Regions from separate parts of the Streptomyces sp. NPDC014889 genome, predicted to be linked through region 1. Evidence: riboswitches for the same ligand, from Rfam matches in the RefSeq annotation. Region 1 holds a riboswitch; each other region holds the start of a gene.
What was found. Region 1 has a riboswitch for thiamine pyrophosphate ahead of thiO (glycine oxidase ThiO). Riboswitches for the same ligand answer to the same signal wherever they lie in the genome.

Region 2: another riboswitch for thiamine pyrophosphate. It lies ahead of thiC (phosphomethylpyrimidine synthase ThiC); the one in region 1 lies ahead of thiO (glycine oxidase ThiO).
Region 3: another riboswitch for thiamine pyrophosphate. It lies ahead of ACF09J_RS23285 (thiamine ABC transporter substrate binding subunit); the one in region 1 lies ahead of thiO (glycine oxidase ThiO).

The regions. Positions count from the first base shown of each region.
Region 1 is NZ_JBIBWH010000001.1:333,538-340,344, forward strand. It holds gene pknB (Stk1 family PASTA domain-containing Ser/Thr kinase) at 1-1,035, opposite strand, end outside; gene ACF09J_RS01525 (thiazole synthase) at 1,205-1,999, opposite strand; gene thiS (sulfur carrier protein ThiS) at 2,003-2,203, opposite strand; gene thiO (glycine oxidase ThiO) at 2,200-3,366, opposite strand; TPP riboswitch at 3,364-3,475, opposite strand; gene ACF09J_RS01540 (NAD(P)/FAD-dependent oxidoreductase) at 3,646-4,875, shown strand; gene ACF09J_RS01545 (helix-turn-helix domain-containing protein) at 4,942-5,307, shown strand; gene thiE (thiamine phosphate synthase) at 5,452-6,135, shown strand; gene metF (methylenetetrahydrofolate reductase [NAD(P)H]) at 6,348-6,807, shown strand, end outside.
Region 2 is NZ_JBIBWH010000002.1:190,174-196,980, reverse strand. It holds gene ACF09J_RS04030 (IclR family transcriptional regulator) at 1-14, shown strand, start outside; gene ACF09J_RS04025 (SsgA family sporulation/cell division regulator) at 110-547, shown strand; gene ACF09J_RS04020 (YibE/F family protein) at 667-2,157, opposite strand; TPP riboswitch at 2,229-2,406, shown strand; gene thiC (phosphomethylpyrimidine synthase ThiC) at 2,399-4,213, shown strand; gene ACF09J_RS04010 (hypothetical protein) at 4,335-5,195, opposite strand; gene ACF09J_RS04005 (metallophosphoesterase) at 5,378-6,475, opposite strand; gene ACF09J_RS04000 (LacI family DNA-binding transcriptional regulator) at 6,728-6,807, opposite strand, start outside.
Region 3 is NZ_JBIBWH010000011.1:208,004-214,810, forward strand. It holds gene ACF09J_RS23265 (phosphatidate cytidylyltransferase) at 1-516, shown strand, start outside; gene ACF09J_RS23270 (hypothetical protein) at 818-1,144, shown strand; gene ACF09J_RS23275 (hypothetical protein) at 1,421-1,828, shown strand; gene rlmN (23S rRNA (adenine(2503)-C(2))-methyltransferase RlmN) at 1,917-3,023, shown strand; TPP riboswitch at 3,067-3,172, shown strand; gene ACF09J_RS23285 (thiamine ABC transporter substrate binding subunit) at 3,255-4,331, shown strand; gene ACF09J_RS23290 (ABC transporter permease) at 4,379-5,980, shown strand; gene ACF09J_RS23295 (ABC transporter ATP-binding protein) at 5,981-6,807, shown strand, end outside.

The sequences.
Region 1 (6,807 bases):
GGCGCCGGCCGGCCGCGGTGGGGGCGGGGGAGCCTGGAGCCGGCTGGTGCGGTTGAGAGCGGCCTCGGACCGTGCGCTCTGCGCGTCGCGGACTCGCGTCGTCAGGGCGCGCGGGATGACGCTCGTACGGTCCTCGGCGTTGTCGTGCTCGGCGGTGAGGGCCTGCGGCGGCAGCGCGTCGAGCTGGTCCGCGCTGAGCGCGGACCGGGCCTCACGGACCCGCGCGAGCAGCGCGACCGCGTCGTGCGGCCGGATGTCCGGGGTGCGGGCGGTGGCCTCCGCGACCAGTTCGTCCAGTTCCAGGGGCAGTCCCGGCACGGCCGCCGACGGGGCCGGCACGTCCTCGTGCAGGTGCTGGTACAGCACCTGGGCGGGGGACTCCCCCTGGTGCGGCTTGCCGCCGGTCAGCATCTCGTACAGCACGACACCGCACGCGTACACATCGACACGGGGGTCTGCGGTGCCGCGCTCGATCTGCTCCGGCGCGAGGTAGGAGACGGTGCCGAGGACGGCACCGGTGGTGTTCGTCACCGTGTCCACGGACCGCACCAGCCCGAAGTCGGCGACCTTGACCCGGCCGTCATCCCCTATCAGGACGTTCTCCGGCTTCATGTCGCGGTGCACGAACCCGGCCCGGTGCGCGGCCCCCAGCGCGGCGAGCACCGGTTCCAGGATGTCCAGCGCCGCGCGCGGCTGGAGCGCCCCGCGCTCGCGCAGCACGTCACGCAGGGTGCAGCCGGCCACGTACTCCATGGCGAGGTACACGTACGTCCCGTCCGTGCCCTGGTCGAAGACCTGCACGACGTTCGGATGGGCCAGCCGAGCGACCGACTTGGCCTCCCGGATGAACCGCTCCACGAACGAGCCGTCGGCGGCGAGCGTCGGGTGCATCACCTTGAGGGCGAGGACCCGGTCGAGACGGGTGTCCAGGGCCCGGTAGACCGTGGCCATCCCGCCGACGGCGATCCGTGCGTCGACGCGATAGCGGCCGTCGAGCACCTGCCCGACGAGAGGGTCCTGAAGGGTCGTATCCACGCAGGCGAGTCTACGAGCCGTCACGGACACACACCGATCGCGGACAGTGTCGCGGCGGGACTGAAGCCGACCTGTGACGCGGTACACGCACCCGTACGGGGCGATGACCGGCCGGTGCCCCGGCAGCCGACGCACGCCCCGTCGCGGGCGAACGTTGCCCGTCGCGGCATTAGAACGCGGGCCGCTCCGGGTCCAGCCCGGCCATGCCCTCCGCCGGGGACGACGCCTGGGCGAAGTGCCGCTTGGGGATCCGCCCGGCCAGCCGGGCCAGCCGCCCCGCCTCCACGGCGGAACGCATCGCCGAGGCCATCATCACCGGCTCCTGCGCCCGTGTCACCGCTGAGGCGAGCATCACCCCCGCACACCCCAGCTCCATGGCAAGCGCCGCGTCCGAGGCCGTACCGGCCCCGGCGTCCAGGATCACCGGCACGCGCGCGTGCTCCACGATCAGCTGGAAGTTGTGCGGGTTGCGGATACCGAGCCCGGACCCGATGGGCGAGCCGAGCGGCATGATCGCGGCGCAGCCCACGTCCTCCAGCTTCCGCGCGAGCACCGGATCGTCGTTCGTGTACGGCAGCACCGTGAACCCGTCGTCGACCAGCGTCTCCGCAGCGTCCAGCAGCTCGATCGGGTCCGGCAGCAGCGTGCGCTCGTCGGCGATGACCTCCAGCTTGACCAGGTCCGTGCCCAGCGCCTCCCGCGCCAGCCGGGCGGTGAGCACCGCCTCGCCCGCCGTGAAGCAGCCCGCGGTGTTGGGCAGCGCCCGGATCCCGAGCGACTCCAGCACCGACAGCACGGAGCCGTGCACGGAGGGGTCGACCCGCCGCATCGCGACCGTGGTCAGCTCCGTGCCGGAGGCCACCAGTGCCCGCTCCAGCACCTCCAGGCTGGGCGCGCCGCCGGTGCCCATGATCAGCCGGGAGGTGAAGGACGTACCACCGAGGACGAAGGGGTCGTCGGCCATGGCTCAGCCTCCCTGGACGGCGGTCAGCACTTCGACGCGGTCGCCCTCGGCCAGGGCCGTGGACGACCAACGCGCGCGCGGGACGACGGTCTCGTTGAGGGCGGCGGCCACGCCGGAGGGTGCCGCGCTCAGCGCCTGCACGACGGTGCCGAGGGACGTGCCGGGCTCGACGCGGCGGGGCTCACCGTTGACAGAGATGTTCATGCGGGCTGCTCCGTGAGTGCCGTGGCGTGGAAACGCCTGGGGGAGAAGGGGCGGACCTCGTCCGGCAGCTCGCCGGTGGTCAGGACGTGCGCCATGGCGTCACCGGTGACCGGCGTGAGCAGCACGCCGTTGCGGTAGTGCCCGGTGGCGAGGAGCAGGCCGTCCAGGCCGGTCGGGCCGAGCAGCGGCGCGTTGTCGGGGGAGCCGGGCCGCAGTCCCGCCCGGGTCTCCGTGAGCGGCAGCTCGGTGATCCCGGGCACCAGCTCGTGCGCGTCGCGCAGGAGCTCGTACACGCCGCCCGCCGTCACTGTCGTGTCCCAGCCCAGCTCCTCGCTCGTGGCCCCGACGACCAGCTCGCCGCTCAGCCGCGGCACCAGGTAGACCTGGCTGCCGCGCACCACGGCCCGCACGGTACGGCTCAGGAACGGCGCGTAACGCTTCGGCACCGTCAGCCTCAGCACCTGCCCCTTCACCGGCCGCACCGGCGGCAGCACCTCGTCCGGGACGCCCGCGAGCCGTCCGCTGCGGCTGCCGGCGGCGAGCACCACGCGGTCCGCGGCCGGCGCGGTGCCGTCGCGCAGCACACACCCCGTGGCCCGGTCGCGGGCCACGGTGAGCCGCTCGGCCCAGCCGCGGTGGAAGACCACGCCGGCCCGCTCACAGGCGTCGACCAGGGCGCGGGCGAGCCGCCGCGGATCGATCTGGTGGTCGCCGTCCACCCGCAGACCGCCGCGCACGCCCGGCGCGAGCATCGGTTCGAGGCGGCGGCAGTCCCGCCCGGACAGCCACTCGGAGTCCAGGCCCGAGCGGCGCTGAAGGTCGTGCAGTTCCCGCAGGTGGGCGCGGTCGTCGGCGTCCAGTGCCACGGCGAGGGTGCCGCAGCGGCGGTAGCCGAGGTCGTGGCCGGTCAGCTCGGTCAGCTCGGCCGCGAAGTCCGGGTAGCGGCGGGCGGAGGCCAGATTGAGTCCGAGCAGGGTCTGCTCGCCGTAGTGCAGTTCGGTGACGGCGGCCAGCATCCCGGCGGCCACCTGCGCGGCCCCGCCGCCCGGCTCGGGGTCCACCACGGCCGTGGCGAACCCGCGCTGCGCCGAGCGCCAGGCCGTCACAAGGCCGATGATCCCGCCCCCCACGACGAGGACGTCTGACGTACAAGGCGACGACATGGGCGTCCAGCCCCTCCCTTCGCCGGCATGACCCGGATCAGGTTCGTACGGTCGGAGGCCGCCAGCCTCCCTCTCAGCCCGGTGCGTCCGGGCTCCCGCGAGTGCTTGTACGGGCCACCCTAGCCCGCGGAGCACCGCCCCGGTAAGGGAGCCTGCCACGGACCGGGGCGGCCGGGCATGAGGGAAGAGTCTGTCGGGCAGGTTGAGGGAGCCGGTTGTGGAGCAGGTCACTCCGCACACCCCTGACTGACGCTCCGTCAGTTGACTTAAGGTGATCAGGTGAGCGACCAGACGCAGGAACAGGGCACATCGGGGCCGCGGCGCGTGGTCGTCGCGGGCGCGGGCATGGCCGGTGTGCAGACCGCGGTCGCCCTGCGCGAGCAGGGCTTCACCGGCACCGTGACACTGATCGGCGCCGAGCCCCACCAGCCCTACGACCGGCCACCGCTGTCCAAGGCCGTCCTGCTCGGCAAGGCCGAGGGCTCCGCCTTCGACATCGACTTCGAGGCGCTCGGCCTCGAACTGCGGCTCGGCTGCGAGGCGCTGGCCGTGCGGCCCGGCGCGCACGTGCTGGAGACCTCGGCCGGGCCGGTGCCGTACGACGTCCTCGTCCTGGCCACCGGCGCCGAACCGATCCGGCTGCCCGGCGCGGAGGGCGTTCCCGGCGTCCACCTGCTGCGCACCCTGGACGACGCCGAACGGCTGCGGCCGGTGCTCTCCGAGCAGCACGACATCGTGGTCGTCGGCGCCGGCTGGATCGGCGCCGAGTTCGCCACCGCCGCGCGCGAGGCGGGCTGCGCCGTGACCGTCGTGGAGGCCGCGGACCGGCCGCTCGCCGGGGCGCTGCCCGCCGAGGTGGCCGAGCCGATGACCGCCTGGTACGCCGACAGCGGCACCGAACTGCGCACCCACGCGCGCGTGGAGCGCGTCGAACCCGGCGCGGTCGTGCTCGACGACGGCTCGCGGCTGCCCGCGGGCGCCGTCGTGGTGGGCATCGGCGCGCGCCCCGCCACGGGCTGGCTGGCCGGCTCCGGCATCGCACTGGGCCCGCACGGGGACGTCCTGGCCGACGACCGTCTGCGCACGTCCGTGCCGGACGTGTACGCGGTCGGCGACTGCGCCTCGTTCCCCTCGGGACGGTACGGCGAGCGCCTCCTGATCCACCACTGGGACAACGCGCTCCAGGGCCCGCGCACGGTCGCGGCCGACATCGTCGGCCTCACCCCCGTGGTCTACGACCCGGTGCCGTACTTCTGGTCCGAGCAGTTCGGGCGCTTCGTGCAGTACGCCGGACACCACACGTCGGCCGACACTGTCGTCTGGCGCGGCGATCGCACCGGACCCGCCTGGACGGTCTGCTGGCTCCGCGAGGGCCGGCTCGTCGCCCTGCTGGCCGTCGGCCGGCCGCGGGATCTGGCGCAGGGGCGGCGGCTGATCGCGTCGGGCACGCCCATGGATCCGCTGCTGCTGGCGGACCCGGCGAAGCCCCTGAAGGCGGCGACGGCGTGAGGCGCGTGTCCCCGAGTGGACGGGCCTGGCTTCCGAGTGTCGGTGGCAGATGGCACGCTTGTTTCCGTGACCGAGATTGACACGAAGATCGACGCTCTCGTCCCTGCCTGGCTCACCCTTCCCGACATCGCCGAACAGCTCGGCGTCGAGGTGACACGTGTGCGGCAGCTGGTCAAGGAGGGCCAGCTCATCGCCGTACGCCGGGGTGAGAACCGCGCGCTGCACGTCCCCGCCGCCTTCATCGACGGCGACAAGGTCGTCAAGGGCCTGTCCGGCACCTTGACGCTCCTGAGGGACGACGGCTTCACGGTCGAAGAGATGATCGAATGGCTGTTCACCCCCGACCCGACCCTGCCCGGCACCCCCGCCCAGGCCCTGAGTGAGAACCGTGGCACAGAGGTGAAGCGCCGCGCCCAGGCGCTGGCCGTCTGACCCGGCCGCTTCTCCGCGCCCCCCGGCCGCGGCCCCCCCGCGGCCGGGCGGGCGGAGGCGGAGCCGGCCGGTCGGGAGGGGCGGGTAAGGTCCGTCCGAGTGGCCGGACGAGCCACCGAACCGACGAGCCCGGGGGACCCTCGTATGCCCGAGACCGCTGCCGCAGCCGTTGCCGACGCCGCGGCCGACACCCGTGACCGGCTCGGTGCGGCGCGCCTGTACCTGTGCACGGACGCCCGCAGGCGGCAGGGGGATCTGGCCGGTTTCCTGGACGCTGTGCTGGCCGCGGGGGTCGACGTCGTGCAGTTGCGGGACAAGGGCATGGAGGCGGGGGAGGAGCTGGACCTGCTGGAGGTGTTCGCCGACGCGTGCTCCCGGCACGGGAAGCTGCTCGCGGTCAACGACCGGGCGGACGTCGCCCACGCGGCCCGCGCCGATGTGCTGCACCTGGGGCAGGGGGACCTCCCGGTGCCCGCCGCGCGCGCCATCCTCGGCGACGGCGTCCTGATCGGCCGGTCCACGCACGCCGAGGACGAGGCCGCCGCGGCGGCCGTCCAGGACGGCGTGGACTACTTCTGCACCGGGCCCTGCTGGCCCACGCCCACCAAGCCGGGCCGGCCCGCCCCCGGCCTGGACCTGGTCCGGTACACCGCCTCGCTGGGCACCGACCGGCCCTGGTTCGCCATCGGCGGCATCGACCTCGGCAACCTGGACCAGGTCCTGGAGGCCGGCGCCCGCCGTGTCGTCGTGGTCCGGGCGATCACCGAGGCCGACGACCCCGGAGCGGCGGCGGCCGAGTTCGCCGGGCGGCTGCGGCAGGCGGCGTAGAGCGCGGTGCGGAACGGCCGGGCGCGGTGGCTGGCCCAGGGCGCGACACGACCGGAGGCCGGTCGCTCCGGCGTCTCACTTTTCGGACAGTCGGTCGGGTCCGACCCGCTCATTTCCGCCCCGTTGTCCGAAGGGTGGACAAGAAGCCGACAATCCAGGCAAATTTCCGGTGCTCGGTTGGGGGAGCGCCGCGCCCTGGATAGCCTGCCAGTATGGCCCTCGGAACCGCATCCACCAGGACTGATCGCGCACGCACCGTGCGTGACATGCTCGCCACCGGCAGGAGCACGTACTCCTTCGAGTTCTGGGCGCCGAAGACGGCGAAGGGCGAGCGCAACCTGTGGAACGCGCTGCGCAGGGTCGAGGCCGTCGCCCCCGACTTCGTCTCGGTGACGTACGGTGCCGGCGGCTCCACCCGCGCGGGCACGGTCAAGGCGACCGAGCAGATCGTGTCCGACACGACGCTCACCCCGGTCGCGCACCTCACCGCGGTCAACCACTCCGTCGCCGAACTGCGCAACATCATCGGCCAGTACGCCGACGCCGGGATCCGCAACATGCTCGCCGTGCGCGGCGACCCGCCCGGCGACCCGATGGGCGACTGGGTCCCGCACCCCCGCGGACTGACCTACGCCGCCGAACTCGTCCGGCTCATCAAGGAGTCGGGCGACT
Region 2 (6,807 bases), on a different contig from region 1:
CTATCAGTATCTGAAAACTCACTCCTTGTGATCCGATGTGTACGTTCAGCAAGATGCACCAGTCACGGGATGGATTCCCGGCCAGTCGACGGCAAACACCGGGGTAACGATGCGCGAGTCCGTACAGGCAGAGGTCATGATGAGTTTTCTCGTGTCCGAGGAGCTCTCCTTCCGCATCCCGGTGGAGTTGCGGTACGAGACCTGCGATCCCTATGCCGTGCGGCTGACCTTCCATCTGCCCGGAGACGCCCCGGTGACCTGGGCGTTCGGGCGGGAGCTGCTGATCGACGGGGTGGCGACCCCGTGCGGGGACGGTGATGTGCGCATCTCACCGGCCGGCCGCGACTCGCTGAGCGAGGTCCTGATCCGGCTTCAGGTCGGCTGTGACCGGGCGTTGTTCCGCTCTTCGACGGCGCCCCTGGTGGCGTTCCTGGACCGCACGGACAAGCTGGTGCCCCTGGGGCAGGAGGGTGCGCTGGCCGACTTCGACGCCCACCTCGACGAAGCCCTGGACCGCATCCTGGCGGAGGAACAGAGCGCGGGCTGAGACCTTGCGGCAGGGGATTTGGGCGTAACGCTTCGCCTCGGCCTCAGGGGGTGCAGGAACGCTTCGCCGACCGCCCCGAGGGCGGACCGCCCGGAGGCCGACGGCCCCCGGCCCCGGCGTCAGCGCCTGCGGCGCCTGCCCCTCCCCCCGCGTGCCGGGGCGGGCAGGGCGGCCGGTGCCGCGGCCTCCAACCGCCCCGGACGGTCGGCCGAGACCACGAGTGCCGCCAGCGCCGTGGTGACCGGCACCGAGGCGACCAGGCCGATCGAACCCACCAGTGTGCGCACGATCTCCTCGGCGACGAGCTCACTGGTGGCGACGGTCGTCACACCGCTCTGCGCGATGGAGAACAGCAGCAGCAACGGGAGCGCGGCACCCGCGTACGCGAGGACGAGGGTGTTGACGACCGAGGCGATGTGGTCGCGTCCGATGCGGATGCCCGCGCGGTACAGCCCGCGCCAGCCCATCGCGGGGTTGGCCTCGTGCAGTTCCCAGACCGCCGAGGTCTGGGTCACCGTCACATCGTCCAGGACGCCGAGCGAGCCGATGATGACACCGGCGAGCAGCAGGCCGCTCATGTCTATCGACGGATACAGGCCGTGGATCAGGCCGGTGCTGTCGTCGGTGTTGCCGGTCAGCGCCGCCCATCCGATGAACAGCGAGCCCAGGAAACCGATCAGCATCAGCGAGATCAGTGTGCCGAGCACCGCGACCGAGGTACGGGCGGACAGGCCATGGCACATGTACAGCGCGATCAGCATGATGGCGCTGGCCCCCACCACCGCCACGACCAGCGGGTTCGAGCCCTGAAGGATCGCGGGCAGGATGAAGAGGTTCAGCACCAGGAAGCTGATGGCGAGCGCGACCAGCGCCATGACGCCCCGCATCCGCCCGACGACCACGACGGCGAGTGCGAAGACACCGGCCAGCAGCGCCATGGGGAAGCGCCGGTCGACGTCCGTGACCGAATACTGCAGGTCCGCGGGTGCCGAGGGCTCGTAGGCGACCACGACCTTCTCGCCCTGGTGCAGTTGCCGCGACTGGTCGGGCTGTACGACCTCGGTGAAGGTGCGGCCCTTGTCCTTGCCGGTGTCCACCCGGATCGTGGCCTTCTTGCAGGCCCCGGACTGCTGCTGCTGAGCGGAGGAACCCTCGGCGGTGGAGGTGTCGCCGGTCGGGGTGTCCCCGGAGGCGTTCACCGACCTGCAACTGACCGCGAGCACCTCCACGACGGTGGCCTGCTGGGTCTGCCGGTCGAAGCCCACGCCGGTGCGCTCGTGCGACGGGGCACCGCCCGGCCACAGCGCGGCGAGTCCGGCCACCACCAGGGCGGCGAACGGAATCAGGATCGCCGCGATCACCTTGCGGAGATGCTTCGACACCGGTGCGGCCGGCCCGTGGCTGTGACTGTGCCCGTGCCCGCCACCGCTGCCCGGGCCGTGCTCGTGGGCGTCCCCCGGGCCGTGCCCGCCGCCGTGCCCATGGTCGTCCCCCGGGCCGTGCCTGGCGCCGTGCCCGTGGCCGGTGCCGGTGGCTTCCTGGCCGTGCCGGAAGTCCTGTTCGCGTCGGGGTTCGGGCGGCGGATGGGGGAACTGCTCTGTCGTGGTCACCGCCCGATCATCGCAAGAACGGCACAGGCCCACTGTTCACCGCGCCACAAAGGACGCTAGCGTGGAGCCACCTTTGCACACGCGGGAGCTCGGAGCACCGGGCTGAGAGGGCGCTGACCTCCGTCTTCGCGATGTTTCACGTGGAACGTGCGATGTTTCACAGGAAACGCCGACAGACGGACACCGCTGCGTCGACCGCCGAACCTGTTACCGGGTAATGCCGGCGTAGGGAGTAGGTCTCATGACCAACAAGGACGTACGCACGCCTGCCTCCAAGGAGATCTCCAGCGACGCGGAGCAGATCGCATCCGCCGCTTCCGACGGGGAGGCCGGGAAGTCCATCGGCTGGCACAAGGGTTACGTGGAGGGCTCACGGCCCGATCTGCGGGTGCCGGTCCGTCAGGTGCACCTCACCAACGGGCAGTCGGTCACGCTGTACGACACCTCCGGCCCGTACACCGACCCGCTCGTCGGCACCGATGTCCGCAGGGGCCTGCCGCCGCTGCGGGAGAACTGGATCGTGGCCCGCGGCGACACCGAGGAGTACGCGGGCCGTCCGGTCCGCCCCGAGGACGACGGGATCAAGCACACCTCGCCACGCGGCGGTCTGCGCAACCTCGACGCGGTGTTCCCCGGACGGCCGCGTCAGCCGCGCCGCGGGCGCGGCGACCGAGCCGTGACACAGCTCGCGTACGCGCGCCGTGGGGAGATCACTCCGGAGATGGAGTTCGTGGCCATCCGGGAGAACGTCGCTCCCGAGACCGTCCGCGAGGAGATCGCGGCGGGCCGTGCGGTACTGCCCGCCAACGTCAACCACCCGGAGATCGAGCCGATGATCATCGGCAAGCGGTTCCTGGTGAAGGTCAACGCCAACATCGGCAACTCCGCGGTGACCTCCTCCATCGAGGAGGAGGTGGAGAAGATGACCTGGGCGACCCGCTGGGGCGCCGACACGGTCATGGACCTCTCCACCGGCCGCAACATCCACACCACCCGGGAGTGGGTGCTGCGCAACTCCCCCGTCCCCATCGGCACGGTCCCCCTCTACCAGGCCCTGGAGAAGGTGGACGGCAGGGCCGAGGAACTGACCTGGGAGATCTACAAGGACACCGTCATCGAGCAGGCCGAACAGGGCGTGGACTACATGACCGTCCACGCCGGGGTGCGCCTCGCCTACGTGCCGCTCACCGCGAACCGCAAGACCGGCATCGTCTCGCGCGGCGGCTCGATCATGGCCGCCTGGTGCCTGGCGCACCACAAGGAGTCGTTCCTCTACGAGAACTTCGAGGAGCTCTGCGAGATCCTCGCCGCATACGACGTCACGTACTCGTTGGGAGACGGGCTTCGGCCCGGTTCGATCGCGGACGCCAATGACGAGGCCCAGTTCGCGGAACTGCGCACGCTCGGGGAACTCGGGCGGATCGCCAGGCGTTTGAACGTACAGACCATGATCGAGGGCCCGGGCCATGTCCCGATGCACAAGATCAAGGAGAACATCGACCTTCAGCAGGAGATCTGCGATGAGGCTCCGTTCTATACGCTCGGCCCGCTGACGACGGACGTCGCACCGGCGTACGACCACATCACCTCCGGCATCGGCGCGGCCATGATCGCCTGGTGGGGCACGGCGATGCTCTGCTACGTCACGCCCAAGGAGCACCTGGGCCTGCCCAACCGCGACGACGTCAAGACCGGCGTCATCACCTACAAGATCGCCGCCCATGCGGCCGACCTCGCCAAGGGGCACCCGGGCGCGCAGGAGTGGGACGACGCCCTGTCCGACGCCCGCTTCGAGTTCCGGTGGGAGGACCAGTTCAACCTCTCCCTCGACCCGGACACGGCACGGGAGTTCCACGACGAGACCCTCCCGGCGGAACCCGCCAAGACGGCCCACTTCTGCTCGATGTGCGGCCCGAAGTTCTGCTCGATGAAGATCTCGCAGGACATCCGTCGTGAACACGGCGCCGGCCGGGACGAGATCGCGGAGGGGATGGCTCAGAAGTCGAAGGAGTTCGCGGAGGCGGGGAACAGGGTGTACCTGCCCATCGCGGACTGAGGGAGCGACTGGGCAGCTCTCCCTCGGGCCCCGGCCCGCAGTGCGGGACGGGGTGGTGGGACGCGCTCCGGGCGTCGGTGGGCGGCGGGAGCGCGGCCTCCGGCGATGACGCCGATGGTGGTCACTCCGGCTGGTTTTCCGGGCCTCCGAAGTCCGGGCTGGTGAAGTCGGGGCTGGAGAAGCGCGGGCGGCGGGTCGGGGCCCCGTCGTCCGGGCTGCTGAAACCTGGCCGGTCGTAGCCAAGTTGAGGCATGCGGCCGGTCGGTGCGGCCGGCCCCGCGTACCCCGGTGCGGGGGAGCGGGAGTCGGCGACCGCGTCGCGCAGGAACGGCAGGATGCCCCGTTCGAGCAGAGCCTCCTGCCAGGCGTCCCTCGCCTGGGCGACCTCTTCGCCGAGTTCGGCGTAGGCGCCGCTGTCGAGCGAGGGGCGGTTGCGCAGCGCGGTGAGCAGCAGCCCGGCGGCGGCGGCGAGGATCGCGGCCGCGGTCAGGGCGCCGAACACCCAGCCCGCCGTGATCATGGACTGGGCGAACGCCTGGGCCGGGTCCAGCATCCTCAGGATGTAGCCGACGAGCAGGAAGAGGGCCGCGGCGGTTCCGGCGAGGACGGGGGCGAGCACCGCGACGACGGCGCCCGCGCCCGCGCCGTGGGTCTCGGCGGTCTCGCCCATGGTGGCCGCGAGCCGGACCGGCGCGCCCGGCTCGGCGGAGCCGGCCTCGGTGAGGGAGGGCGGGACGGCCGGCGCCGGCCGGCGCAGTTCCTCGCGGATCTTGACGTAGTGGTGGTACTCGGTCGCCGCGGCCGCCGTTATGACCGCGGTGGCGCTCAGCGCCATGGTGCGCAGTTGTTCCGAGTTGAGCCGCTGCCCGGCAGCGGCCAGTTCCGGGTCGTGTGGGGCGGAGCGCAGCGCCTCATCGAGGATCCGCTCGTATTCCTGGCGGTCCTCGCTCAGCAGGTGCTGCGGAACGCTGTTCATGTGCATCCCCCGATGCTCCGTAGGGCTTGGGGCTCGCATGGCGGCGAGCCGTCGGGCAGAAACGGAGGGGAGCCTGCTACGGATAAGCCGATGGTAGAGCCGTGACGGCGCGCGGTGACAGGGGGTTTCCACAAATTGGGTGGCGACCTGCGCGGTCGTCTCCGCTGGGCGGGCTGCCCGGTGAACGGTCAGGCGTCGAGGGGCAGTTGCTGGACCAGCAGTTTTCCGGCCATGGTCACGCCGCCGTCCATGGCGATGGCGAGTCCGTCGGCGTAGACGTGCGGTCCCTCCACGACCGGACCCGCGGACTCCTCGCCCTCCTCGGAGCCGACTTGGCCCAGCAGATAGGGAATGGGGCTGTGGCCGTGAACGATACGGGTACCGCCGTACGTATCGAGCAGGGAGCGTACGGCGTCGGCGCCGCCCTCGTCCCGGAAGGAGAAGCGCTTGGTGAACTTGCGGAACAGTTCCCAGACTTCGTTCACGTCGTTGCGCGTGAGCGTCTCGCGGACGGTGTCGTTGACCTCTTCGATCGAGGCACCGTAGTCGAGGTAGGAGGTGGTGTCCGAGTGCACGAGCAGGTAGCTGTCGACCGCCTCGATGGCGTCGAGCCGGGCCATCCACTGCAGGTGGTGGTCCTGGAGGCGGTCCATGTCGGACTTCTGGCCGCCGTTGAGCAGCCAGGCCGCCTGGAAGGTCGCGGTGCCCGCGCCGGAGTTGACGGGGGTGTCGCCGAACCGCCTGGCGCCGAGCAGCAGCAGCTCGTGGTTGCCCATGAGGGCCTTGCAGTAGCCGCCGGCCGCGGCCGCCTCCGCGGACAGCCGCATCACGAGGTCGATGACGCCGATGCCGTCCGGGCCGCGGTCGGTGAAGTCGCCGAGGAACCACAGCCGCGCGGTGCCCGCGCACCACTGGCCGGCGGAGTCGACGAGCCCCTTGGCCTGGAGCGCGCCGACGAGCTGGTCCAGATAGCCGTGCACGTCACCGACGACGTAGAGCGGCCCCGGGACGGCGGCGGACTGCCGGGGCTGCGCGGCGGCCGGGTCGGCCGCGGCCTGAAGCGTGTCACCGCGCTTGATGACCGGCAGATCGCGCTCGGTGGGCGTGTACGCGGCCGAGTAGCCCTTCTTGGGCGCCGCGGGCGCCTCCCCGGCCGACCGGACCGTTTCGGCGGGATGCGTGCCGTGGTCGTACGGGCCGGTCTCGTTCACGTACGCGGGAACCCGGAAGTCGCGCAGCGTAGCCGCCCGCTCCACGTCGGGTCCCTGACCGGCCCCCTGAGTCATCGACCCCTCCACCATCGCGCCGCCTCTGCACCGCTTCGGACTGCCTGGTCGCAGCGGCCCGCGGTGTCGTGGGCCCATCATAGGAACGCGGATCGCGCCATGTGATGACCCAGGGGTGGTGAATCGGCACTGGACTCCGGTTCACCGTGGCTTTCGCCCCGATTGGGCAGTCTTCGGCGACCCCGCGGCCACCCGTGTCCCGGGCGGCCGCGGGGTCACTCGTGTCCTGCGCGGCCGGTGGCCGCACGTGTCCTAACGGTCCTCCGACACGCGGGGCGGGCTGACGGTCCTGCGCTGGGTGCGCCGCTGGGACGAGGTGCGCACGATCAGCT
Region 3 (6,807 bases), on a different contig from region 1:
GAACCGCCGGAGGGCTATCTCAAGGACGTCACGGCCGGTGTCTTCGCGGCGTTCTACGTGCCGTTCCTGGCCACGTTCGTCGCGATGATGCTGACCGCGGACGACGGTCCGCGCCGTGTGCTGACCTTCCTCGTGCTCACGGTCGTGAGCGACACGGGCGCGTACGCCGTCGGCTGGCGCTTCGGCCGGCACAAACTCGCTCCGCGCATCAGCCCGGGCAAGACCCGCGAGGGCCTGTTGGGCGCGGTGGCCTTCGCGATGGTGGCCGGCGCGCTGTGCATGCAGTTCCTGATCGACGACGGCGTCTGGTGGCAGGGCCTGCTGCTCGGCCTCGCGGTCGCGGCCACCGCCACCCTCGGCGACCTCGGCGAGTCCATGATCAAGCGGGATCTGGGCATCAAGGACATGGGCACGCTGCTCCCCGGCCACGGGGGCATCATGGACCGCCTCGACTCCCTGCTGCCCACCGCACCGGTGGCCTGGCTCCTGCTGGTCCTCTTCGTCGGCTCCGCGTGAGCCCACGTCCACCGAGCCCCCACCCCGCACGGGTGGGGGCTCGATGCCGTTCCGGTGCAATCCTGCCTTTGCGGCGGAGCTTTGCGTCGCCGCCAAAGGCAATCGTGATCAGGCCCGAGAAAGTGTATTGAGGCCGCACGAGTGATCTTCGCCTATGACACGGGTCGAATCGTAATAATTCAATCGCCGAGAACTGAAGCTGGCGTCGTCCGTAGCCGAAGGCGACGTGACACACACGCGAAAGAAGCGCACCAAGTGCGCCCGCTTGCGGCCTTGTCCCGCAAAGTGAGGAAGGTTCTCTGTGAGCCGCACAACGATCCGTAGTTCACGCATCTGGTCCGCCACGCTCGTGACGGCGGGCGCGCTTGCCGTAGCACTCAACGTGGCCCCGAGCGCGACGGCCGTCGCCGACACGATGCACAGGGCCGGCAGCGCGAACGTCGCCCTGAGCTCCGGTGACCGCGACGAGGACATGAACAAGCAGGGCACGCAGCCCACACAGCCCACGCAGCCCAGCACCACGATGCTGTCCGCGTGCTCGGCGATCGCCTCGTCCGGCCTGACCGGCCTGCTCGGGACGATCAACAGCGTGCAGTGCGTCCCGTCCGCGATCACCACCACGGGCTGAGACCGGCTCACCGGAGCCAGCGCCGGGAGGCAGGCCCAGTCCAGCCTCCCGGCATCTTCCGGATCAATCCCCGGGCGTATTCGGCAATGTGCGTATTCATGCGGTTGTGTATTTCCCGGTGAATCCTTTTCAGGCCTTAGGTGTGAACCCCGATCGGTCCGTTCGTCGCGCCCTGTACCGGTTGTCACGCTCGCTATCCCCATCCTTGGGTGATCCCGCAGGGCGCGCCGATGCCTTTCGGCTGGGCTCGTGAGACGCGACCACCGTAGGAATCTCATGGAGCAATCGCCGGCCACGCTGAACCGTCAGGCCAACACCGGCCTCGGAGCCGTTCCGGCGGTTGCCTGCATTGCGTACGCGACGCAAGCCGATACCGCCGTTGCACGGCTTGCGGCTGGTCTGGCCGTGATCGGGTTCGCTGTTTTGGCGGTGCGGGGATATCGACTCAGCGTGACATACGATCAATCGCGGCTGGTGATCCATGGCTACCTACGCACACGCGTAATCGACCGAGAGGGCATCCTGGAGATCACGGACTTCCCCGCGGTGAGGTGGACGGCTCGCGACGGACGTAAGCGATGGACCCCCCTCACGGCGTTCATGACGAGCCCGGGCGAAATCTCGGCAACCCGTCTTTACAAGGACCGTGTCATCAGGAAGCTGCGACAGTGGGCCCGGCATTAGCCACCCCAGGCGCCCTGCGGCAGCGACGACAGTCGTCCGGGCGGACAGCCGCAGGTCACCCGAGTGGATCTGCGACACTGGTACCACCATGCCCAAGCCCGGAGAACTCACCTTTGTCGCGCCGCGCGGTGCCAAGAAGCCGCCGCGGCACCTTGCCGATCTGTCGCCCGCCGAGCGCAAGGAGGCCGTCGCCGCGATCGGCGAGAAGCCGTTCCGCGCCAAGCAGCTCTCGCAGCACTACTTCGCGCGGTACGCGCACGACCCGGAGCAGTGGACCGACATCCCCGCCGGGTCCCGCGCCAAGCTCCAGGAGGCGCTGCTCCCGGAGCTGATGACGGTCGTGCGGCATCTGTCGACCGACCAGGGCACCACGCGCAAGACGCTGTGGCGGCTGTTCGACGGCACGCTCGTGGAGTCGGTGCTCATGCGCTACCCGGACCGGGTGACCATGTGCATCAGCTCGCAGGCGGGCTGCGGCATGAACTGCCCGTTCTGCGCCACGGGACAGGCCGGGCTCGACCGGAACCTGTCCACCGCCGAGATCGTGCACCAGATCGTGGACGGGATGCGCGCCCTGCGGGACGGAGAGGTCCCCGGTGGTCCCGCGCGCCTGTCGAACATCGTCTTCATGGGCATGGGCGAGCCGCTCGCCAACTACAACCGCGTCGTCGGCGCCGTCCGCGCCCTGACCGACCCCGAGCCGGACGGGCTCGGCCTGTCCCAGCGCGGGATCACCGTCTCGACGGTGGGCCTGGTGCCGGCCATCCACCGGTTCTCCGACGAGGGCTTCAAGTGCCGGCTCGCCATCTCCCTGCACGCCCCGGACGACGAACTGCGCGACACGCTCGTCCCGGTCAACACGCGGTGGAAGGTGCGGGAGGTCCTCGACGCAGGATTCGAGTACACCGCCAGGTCCGGGCGCCGGCTGTCCATCGAGTACGCGCTGATCCGGGACATCAACGACCAGGCGTGGCGCGGCGACCGGCTCGGCCGGCTGCTCAAGGGCAAGCCCGTGCACGTCAACCTCATCCCGCTGAACCCGACGCCCGGCTCGAAGTGGACCGCGTCCCGGCCCGAGGACGAGAAGGCGTTCGTCGAGGCGATCGCCGCCCACGGAGTGCCGGTGACCGTCCGGGACACCCGTGGTCAGGAGATCGACGGCGCCTGCGGTCAGCTCGCTGCCACCGAAAGGTAGCCGGACGGTGGCCGGACGGTAGGCTGAGAACCTACACATCTTCATATTCCGACAGGGGAGCGCCACAGCGCTGAGAGTGCGGCACCGGCCGCAGACCCTCTGAACCTCGCCCAGGTCATTCTGGGTAGGAAGTTCGGTCATCACTCAAGCTGTTGTGCCCTGCCCGGGTGTCCCTCGCGGATCCCGGGCAGGGCCGCGTCTCTTCCTGGCCAACCCCCAGGAGGACATCCAGTGCACACCAAGACGTTCGCCGCAGCCGCGGTCGGGCTCGGCCTCGTCACGCTGTCGGCGTGCGGCTCGTCACCGAACGGCAAGGACTCCGCCGGGTCCAGGACGGTGACCCTGGTCAGCCACGACTCGTGGGCCGCGTCCAAGAGCGTCATCGCGGACTTCGAGAAGAGCTCCGGCTACAAGGTGAAGGTCCTGGAGGACGGCGACGCCGGCCAAGCCGTCAACAAGGCCATCCTCACCAAGGACAACCCGCAGGGCGACGTCTTCTTCGGCGTCGACAACACACTGCTGTCCCGCGCCCTGGACAACGGGCTGTTCCAGTCGTACGAGCCGAAGGGCGCGGACCTGATCCTGCCGCAGTACCGGGTCGACGAGGCCAAGCACCGCGTCACGCCCATCGACACCGGCGACGTCTGCGTCAACTACGACAAGAAGTACTTCGCCGACCACAAGCTCACCCCGCCCGCCTCGTTCGACGACCTGGTCGCGCCGGAGTACAAGAACCTCCTCGTCACCGAGAACGCCGCCACCTCCTCGCCGGGCCTCGGCTTCCTGCTCGGCACCGCCGCCAAGTACGGCGACAAGGGCTGGCAGGACTACTGGAAGAAGCTCAAGGCCAACGGCGTCAAGGTCGTCGACGGCTGGGAGCAGGCCTACAACCAGGAGTTCTCCGGTTCCGCCGGCGGCAAGAAGGCCAAGGGCGACCGTCCCCTCGTCGTCTCCTACGCCTCCTCGCCGCCCGCCGAGGTCATCTACGCCGACCCGCGGCCGAAGACCGCGCCGACCGGCGTCGCGCAGGGCACCTGCTTCCGCCAGGTCGAGTACGCGGGCCTGCTCGCCAACGCCAGGAACACCGAAGGGGGCAAGGCCCTCCTGGACTTCCTGATCAGCAAGAAGTTCCAGGACGACATGCCGCTGAACATGTTCGTCTACCCGGTGCGCGAAGGCGCCCAGGTGCCCCCGGAGTTCGTGACGTACGGCCCGCAGGCCAAGAACCCCGAGACCCTGGCCCCCGAAAAGATCTCCGCCAACCGTGACCAGTGGGTCAAGTCGTGGACCTCACTCGCCCTCAGGTAGGCCGCGGACGCGGCCGCCGGACGGGGAACACGGCGCGGCTCGGTCTCATGGCCGGGCCCGTCGCGTTCTTCGCGGCGTTCTTCGCCTACCCCGTGGCCGCGATCGTCCGGCGCGGCCTGGAGACGGACGGTGCCTGGCAGTTGGGGCGGATCACCGACGTGCTCGGACAGTCCGACATCCGGCACGTGCTGTGGTTCACCTCCTGGCAGGCGCTCGCCTCCACCGCGCTCACCCTGCTCGTCGCCCTGCCCGGCGCCTATGTCTTCGCCCGCCTCGACTTCCCCGGCCGGCAGGTCCTGCGGGCCGTCGTCACCGTGCCGTTCGTGCTGCCCACCGTCGTGGTCGGCACCGCGTTCCTCGCGCTGGTCGGGCGCGGCGGCCTGCTCGACGAGCTGTGGGGCGTCCGGCTGGACACCACGGTGTGGGCGATCCTGCTCGCCCATGTCTTCTTCAACTACGCCGTCGTCGTACGGACCGTGGGCGGACTGTGGGCGGGGCTCGACCCGCGCCAGGAGGAGGCGGCCCGGATGCTCGGCGCCTCCCCGCTCACCGCCTGGCGCAAGGTCACCCTGCCCGCGCTGGCCCCCGCGGTCGCCGCAGCGGCGCTCATGGTCTTCCTGTTCACGTTCACCTCCTTCGGCGTGGTGCAGATCCTCGGCGGCCCCACCTTCTCCACCCTCGAGGTGCAGATCTACCGGCAGACCTCCCAGATCTTCGACCTGTCGACCGCCGCCGTCCTGACGATCCTCCAGTTCCTGGCCGTGGGCGCGATCCTCGCCGTGCACGCCTGGACCGTACGGCGCCGGGAGACCGCGCTGAAGCTGGTGGACGCCTCGCTGACCGCCCGCCGGCCGCGCGGCGCCGGGCAGTGGACGCTGCTGGCCGGGGCCCTCGCCACCGTCGCCGTCCTCCTCGTGCTGCCGCTCGCCGTACTGGTGCAGCGGTCGCTCGCCGCGCCCGGCTTCGGCTACTACCGGGCGCTGACGAACGCGGACGGCGGCACCTTCCTGGTCGCGCCGATCCACGCCGTCGGCACCTCCCTGGGCTACGCCGCCGCCGCGACCGCCATCGCCGTGGTGATCGGCGGGCTCGCCGCCGCCGCTCTCACCCGCCGGGACGCCGGCCGGCTCGTACGCGGCTTCGACGCGCTGCTGATGCTGCCGCTCGGGGTCTCGGCGGTGACCGTCGGCTTCGGTTTCCTGATCTCGCTGGACCGGCCGCCGCTCGACCTCAGGCAGTCCTGGATCCTGGTCCCGCTGGCGCAGGCTCTGGTCGGCGTGCCCTTCGTCGTACGGACCATGCTGCCCGTGCTGCGGGCGGTGGACGTACGGCTGCGGGAGGCGGCGGCCGTGCTCGGGGCCTCGCCGTGGCGGGTGTGGCGGGAGGTCGACCTGCCTCTGGTGCGGCGGGCGCTGCTGATCGCCGCAGGGTTCGCCTTCGCGGTCTCCCTGGGGGAGTTCGGGGCGACGGTGTTCATCGCGCGCCCCGACAATCCGACGCTGCCGGTCGCCGTGGCGCGGCTGATCGGCCGGCCCGGCGACCTCAACTACGGCCAGGCGATGGCCCTGTCGACGATTCTGATGGTGGTGTGCGCGGTGGCGCTGCTGGTGCTCGAGCGGCTGCGCACCGACCGGAGCGGGGAGTTCTAGATGCTGCTGAGCCTCGATGCCGCGACCGTGCGCTTCGGCGGACGTACCGCGCTGGACGCGGTCGACCTGTCGGTCGCCGAGCATGAGATCGTGTGCGTGCTCGGACCCAGCGGCAGCGGCAAGTCGACGCTGCTGCGCGCGGTGGCCGGGCTTCAGCCGCTGGACTCCGGACGGGTGCTGCTGGACGGGCGGGACCAGTCGGGAGTGCCGGTGCACCGGCGCGAGGTGGGGCTGATGTTCCAGGACCACCAGCTCTTCCCGCAGCGCGACGTGGCCGGCAACGTCGGCTTCGGACTGCGTATGCACGGCGCGGCGAAGGGCCAACGGGACAGTCGGGTGGGGGAGCTGTTGGAGCTGGTCGGGCTGCCCGGGGCCGGGCGGCGGGCCGTGGCCGCGCTCTCCGGCGGGGAGCAGCAGCGCGTGGCCCTCGCCCGGGCGCTCGCCCCCCGGCCGCGGCTGCTGATGCTGGACGAGCCGCTCGGCCAGCTCGACCGCTCGCTGCGGGAGCGTCTCGTCGTCGAACTCCGTGATCTGTTCGGGCGGTTGGGCACGACGGTGCTCGCCGTCACGCACGACCAGGGCGAGGCCTTCGCCCTCGCCGACCGGGTCGTGGTGATGCGGGACGGCCGGATCGCCCAGTGGGGCACACCGCTTGAGGTGTGGCAGCGGCCTGCCGACGCCTTCGTGGCCCGCTTCCTCGGCTTCGAGAACGTGGTGGAGGCGAGCGTGGACGGCGAGGTCGCGGTCACCCCGTGGGGCAAGGTGCCGGTCGCCGACGGCTCGGCCCAGGGCAACCGCACCCTGCTCGTCCGGCCCGCCGGTGTCCG